One region of the Chryseobacterium gleum genome, then DNA from elsewhere that is predicted to be linked to it. Evidence: riboswitches for the same ligand, from Rfam matches in the RefSeq annotation. Region 1 holds a riboswitch; the other holds the start of a gene.

Region 1 (3,183 bases):
AAAATCTGAATTTTGGAGAATTTCTGGATTTTTGTGATAGTCTATAATCTTATGAAAGGAGTGAATTTTTAGATTCGGGAACTTCTTTGAGTACAAATCGTTTGGTAAGCAATCCGATGATAAGTCCTACAGCAGTTCCCACGATTATCCCGCCTAAGACATCAGAGGGGTAATGGACACCGTTATAAATCCTACTATAGCTCACCAGTAACATCCAGATGAAAAGTTTGACTTTTATATCTTTATGATGAGGGGGTAGAATTATGGAAAGTAGTACAGTTAAAGCCATTGCATTGGCAGCATGGGAGGATACAAAACCGTAAAGACCACCGGGACCTGCTTTACTGAGACGTATCAATGGTATGAGCAAGGGCTCATGTGAAGGGCGGAGACGCTGAACAAGATGTTTAATCAGTCCTGATGATATCTGGTCAGCTAATGTAATGGCTATTGCGATCGCAACAAAGATGTACAAACTCCGTTTTTTATATACTTTTACTAAAAATAACGCAAGGGCCAGATATAGTGGGACCCAGAACCACTTATTACTTGCCCAGTACATGACCTCATCCAGTGCATCATTATGTGCATGGTTGATGTAAAGAAGCAAACGTTTATCTAAATCTTTGAGTTTTACAAAAAAGTCTGAAAGAACAGCTAGACCTAAAATAATGAGATTATGTGACATTTTAAATTACATTTAGTTTATATCCGATATAGGCTACAAAGCATCCTGCTGCCAGCAGTGAAATTGACCACTTTGTAGCGCTTCCATAAGTAAGATGGGCAATACCGATGCCTACTGTCACGAGCATGATAAGGGCTATTATAAGGGCTATCCATTGCATAGTAGGAAAAATCAGTGCAACAATCATTGGTATCATCGCACTTGAAAAGTTGCAAATGGAAGAAATAATAACGCCCCGCAGACTATCTTTCAGTATCCGCTTTCCGAGCTGCGTTGTGGCAAGTTTGCCGTGCGATGCAAGATTAAGCTGTTTTTCAGCATGGATCAGGTGGGTGTGCTGGCGTGAATATTCTGAAAAAAAATAGATAAAGGCTCCTGATACCGTGGTGGCAAATGCTACTTTCAATGCCAGCGATAAAGTGATCGGCATGCCTTCAGATGTTAGGACATGACCGGTCACCAGTGCCAGAACAGTGAGAATTCCATCTATCAATCCCAACAGCAATGCAAAAAGGTTATTTTTAAACAGATTTTTCATCGCGTGCGGTGAACGGGTGTGATCATCTTTTTGCCAGCAAGCAACTGGTCAAGACTGTGTACAACAGCTCCTGTTTTTTCGATGGCATTTACGATGTCGTCATAGGGGAGATCGATTCCTTCAACAGTAATTTCCATACCGACTGTCTCCATATCTATTTCGTTGACCACAATGCTCAGTCCTTCTACCTGCTCTATGCTTTCTATAGCCGTGGCAATTTCAGTGATATCGGGAAGGTCCTTGGCTTTATCGACATCCAGTAATAATTGTCTTATACCCATGATCTACATATTTTGCATTGTTTTATTTTTCTCGGGTACGATCAGCATTGGAACAGGTGATGAATGTAGAATATCTTCGCTTACACTTTCCTTGAATAGTCTTCCAAGACCTTTACGCTCGTGCGTGCCGGCAACAATTAGTTGGGCATTCCACTCTCTGGCTGCAGATAGAACACTCTCTTTTATTCGTCCGTCCATTACAAAGATTTTTGTTTGTACTCCATCAGAGAATTTCATAGAAAGGTTTTCCAGATAGTGCATGTTTTGCATAAATGTTTTATCGGATTCGGCGGGGTTAACTTCTGTAAGCATATCCATATGATATTCTTTGGAATTTTCAACATGCAGCAAAGCAACTTCAGCTGTCAACTGCTTGGCTAAAGTATAGCCACATTTTACAACATTTTGTGACAAAGGAGTTTCGTCAACCATGATTAAGATTTTTTTTATTGATTCCATAGTATTTTGGATTTAATTGTTAATAGATATCAATTAGTGATTGAATACGGCTGAAGACATGAAACAGATTGATATCTTCCCGAAAAGTAAGGTTGCTTGAAATTGTATATAGGGATAGGATTACACCAGATCATCCGACGCAAATAAAGATGGTTTATCATCCTATGATAAACAAAATATAAATTGTTATGGGCGTTTGAAGATTGTTTTAGAAGCATGCTCAACCTGATTAAAATGTTATACATCTAATTTAATCAGGCGTCATCAGCTCTTTAGAGCGGTTGGGTAAGGAAGAACACCATTTCCTTTTTTCTTTAGTAAATGTATTAATTTTTTTTTAATCGCACTCTTTTTTTTAAAATATTTCCGACCTAAGCGAAGCTAAGGAGTTTCAATCTTTCTTAGTATGCTCATATTTGTATCAGCGCTTTGCTTGTTTTTACGCCTTAGTTTTTGCTCTGCCTTCTCCTTCTCTTCTTTTTTTTCATGTTGAACTCAAATATCTGTTCCTCTGGATCTTCGGACATTCCACCTAACAAAAGTGAATCCAACAGTCCCCATTCACCTATTAAACTTCCGCTGTTTATCATAAAATCGAATAGCGGATGGAGTTCATCTTTAAGAGATATCATATTTATATTCGTGTGATTTGGAGGTGTGGTTTGTTTGTTGCTAGGCGGTTCACTGAGTTTGTTGTCGGCAAACAGCTTTTGGAATACGTTAGCAGAGAATTGCTTGCCCAAATGTGAACCGTTTAATACATGACCGGTATTGTGATCTATAAAGGTAATTCCATACAATCTGCCCTGTTCATTTCTTCTGATTACTGTATTTATTCCGTGCTCTATTAAATAAGTGGTAAACTCCTTTTCATTGCTGGTTATTGTTAAGGCCGCAGAAATAATCAGACTGGTTTTCTCTTTAATTTCGGGACGTAGTATTTTACTCTTTTCAAAATGTGATCGAAGAGCTATAAGTCCCGCTTGTTTTCCGAAGAGGGATGCTTTAAATGGATTACCTATTTTAGTACCGCCAGCATCCAGAACGCTATAAACTAATCCTTCTTTGATCTCGCCTTTATAATTTTTTTTTATATGTTCGGCGTTAATATTGAAAAGTGAAAGGAGAGCGTTGTAGCTACCCAGGTTTTGAAAGTTATAATAGGCAGGTAGGTAACGGACAATCGACGCAATCTGACTTTTAATATTTCCTTTGTT
Region 2 (3,183 bases), 740 kb from region 1:
GTATAAGAAATTAAGATTAACTAATTTAGTATCAACCATTTCAAAGTATAATATGAAAAATTTTCTTACAATCACAGCATTTCTGTTGATGGTTTTTCTTCAGGCACAAACCCATAGGTTCATTTATGAACTTCAGTATAAAATGGATTCTACCGAGACCGGGTATGAAAAAGTGAATATGATCCTGGATATCACCCCGAAAGAGGTAAAGTTCTATGGAAAAGATCTCGCTATCAGAGATTCACTGAATAAAAAATTCGGCATGAACTTCAGCTATACTGATATGACTGGACAGGTGGTTAAAAGAAAGATCAATTCTTTTGATAATGAAAATTTCATCAACATTAAAAATGGATATTATACATTTAAAACTACGGATAAGATCAATTGGACGATCGCTGATGAGATTAAAAAGGTAGAAAATTATACTTTACAAAAAGCAACTACAAAATTTGGAGGGAGAAGCTGGACGGCCTGGTTCTGTAAAGATATTCCATTTAATGAAGGGCCATTTAAACTTCGTGGGTTACCCGGTCTGATCTTTGAGCTATCAGATGCTAAGAATAATTTCATTTATACTCTCGTTAAAAGCAGAGAACTTCCGGAAGTCTCCAATACTTCAGATTTCCTGGAATCCAGCTTTGGTAATAAAGCAATTCCTATTAATGAAAAACAAAAGCATAAGCTGATGATGGAGTTTTACAATGACCCTTTCGCCTTTGAAAGAAATAATATCAGCAAATCCAATAATGACCTTAGAATTAACATCAACGGAAAGGAAATTCATAATGTGGATGAACTGAATACTCAAACCAAAAGCATGCAGGAGGTTATCAGGAAGTATAATAATCCGATTGAAATCGATAAGGCGATGCATTATCCGATATATTAAAACTTTGGTTTATTTTTAAGCTTGGGCTAAAGCCGGTAGAAAGTTTTAAATTTATTTAGGTGGGCTAAGCCCACCTCTAGTGATGTTGACATAATTATTTAACGACAACATCTTTTAGAATTGTTACTAATTACGTTATAGAGATTCCTCCGGAATGACAAAAGAATTAAGTAGTACCAAAGACATAATACAAGCTTTCATTGTCATTTCGTAGAAATCTAATTATTATAGCCTGTAAAACCTGATGAAAAATTAAAAACAGGAGAAATCCCTTGGTATCTGACATCTGAATGTATAGCTGATGTTTAATGAAAAGATCTTTTATCTTTTATCTTTTATCTTTTATCTTTTATCTTTTATCTTTTATCTTTTATCTTTTATTATTACATTTGCAATATCAAAAAGGAAATGGTGTTCTTCCTTACCCAACCGCTTTACAAAAGCTGATGACGCCTGATTAAAAGATTATTAACAAATAACTAATCAGGATTATTATGTCAAAAAATCAATGGACACTTGGTAAAAAAGCAGTTTTTCACACTCATTTTTTCTTCAGAAAATTCCCGGCACTGCCTTATATTTTAAAATGGCTGTTCATCAGTATGATTATAGGAGCTTTGGTTGGAACCGCTTCTGCAGGATTTCTTCAGTCGTTGGAATGGGTTACCAATTTCAGAGAAAATCATCTCTGGCTGATAGCTTTTCTTCCTGTTGCCGGATTTTTGATAGGACTGCTTTACTATTACTTCGGGAAAGATGTTGAAGCCGGAAATAACCTGTTGATCGATACCATCCATGAGCCCAAAGGCATCATTCCGTTTAAAATGGCTCCCTTTGTTTATCTGGGAACGATTGCGACTCATTTTTTCGGAGGCTCTGCAGGTCGTGAAGGAACAGCGCTTCAAATGGCAGGTGCTATTGCAGATCAGCTTACAAAACCTTTTAAGCTCGACCGAAATGATAGAAAAGTACTGATTATTTCAGCGATAGCCGCCGGATTTGGCTCTGTTTTCGGAACTCCTTTGGCTGGTGCTGTTTTCGGTCTTGAAGTTTTTCTAATAGGAAGAATCCGTTATAATGCTATTTTCCCTGCATTTGCTTCGGCCGTTCTTGCTGACCTGGTGACCAATCTCTGGAAAGTAAAACATACCCATTATCATATTGATTTCGTACCAAAACTGGAATTTTTACCCATTCTTTACAGTATTCTGGCAGGTATTGCTTTTGGAATCTGTGCCGCTGCTTTCAGTAAAATCATTCATTGGATGGGATCTTTTTTCAAATCGAAAGTCAAATATCCTCCGCTTCGACCTGTTGCCGGAGGAATCATAATAGCACTTGCCGTTTTTGCCATGGGTACTACCCGTTATATTGGACTGGGAATTCCTATGATTATGGAATCTTTTGAAAAGCAGCTTCCACTATATGATTTTGCCTTAAAAATGATCTTTACCATTGTTACGCTTTCGGCCGGATTTAAAGGTGGTGAAGTTACCCCGCTGTTTTTTATCGGAGCTACTCTAGGCAGTGCTTTATCTCTTTTTATTCCTTTACCTTTCGGGCTATTGGCCGGGATGGGATTTGTTGCTGTATTTGCCGGAGCCACCAATACTCCTTTGGCCTGTATGCTGATGGGAATTGAATTATTCGGGGCAGAATGCGGTGTATATGTAGCTATTGCTTGTGTTGTATCTTATCTTCTTTCAGGACATAACAGCATTTATGCAAAGCAGAAAATAGGAGAAGCAAAAAACAGAAGATACGAAAGCCAGCAGGACAGATCTGTTTCGGATTTTTTATAAGGGGTTTCGAGATGCGGGGTGCGGGTTACGAGTTACGAGTTACGGGATGCGGGGTTACAGTTATTAGTTTATTTTGTTGTTGGTTGCGGGATGCTGGTTTTTATTAGCTCTCAGTTCTTCACTTATAACATCTTGAACCCAAAATCCCTCAAACTTAAAAACCCAAACCTGAAATCCCGAATCCCGTACCACGAAACCTGAAAACCCGAAACCTTAATGCATTAACCCCTTACACTCTCAAACTCTCAAACTCACTCCACTTCCCGTTTCCAACTATAATTCGTAATTTTACGCCATGTTCGATTACAGATTAAAAGTTTTCCATACGGTAGCTTCCCGCTTAAGTTTCACTAAAGCTTCAGAAGAGCTTCATATCTCACAGCCTGCTGTCACCAAACACATTAAAGAAATTGAAACCCAGGTAGGCGCGAAGTTATTTGACCGTAAAGGAACTTCTATTCAGTTGACCCAAAGCGGTAAGATTTTGTA

What was found. A riboswitch is a leader RNA that binds a small molecule or an ion and turns the genes downstream of it on or off. The one in region 1 is predicted to bind fluoride.
Region 2: another riboswitch for fluoride. It lies ahead of EL165_RS25615 (voltage-gated chloride channel family protein); the one in region 1 lies ahead of EL165_RS22290 (universal stress protein).

The regions. Positions count from the first base shown of each region.
Region 1 covers NZ_LR134289.1:4,846,711-4,849,893, forward strand. The annotation lists gene EL165_RS22275 (phosphatase PAP2 family protein) at 50-475, opposite strand; gene EL165_RS22280 (hypothetical protein) at 690-1,226, opposite strand; gene EL165_RS22285 (DUF211 domain-containing protein) at 1,223-1,507, opposite strand; gene EL165_RS22290 (universal stress protein) at 1,511-1,966, opposite strand; fluoride riboswitch at 2,215-2,281, opposite strand; gene mobB (conjugal transfer protein MobB) at 2,413-3,183, opposite strand, start outside.
Region 2 covers NZ_LR134289.1:5,587,901-5,591,083, reverse strand. The annotation lists gene EL165_RS25620 (GLPGLI family protein) at 53-892, shown strand; fluoride riboswitch at 1,288-1,355, shown strand; gene EL165_RS25615 (voltage-gated chloride channel family protein) at 1,387-2,694, shown strand; gene EL165_RS25610 (LysR family transcriptional regulator) at 2,990-3,183, shown strand, end outside.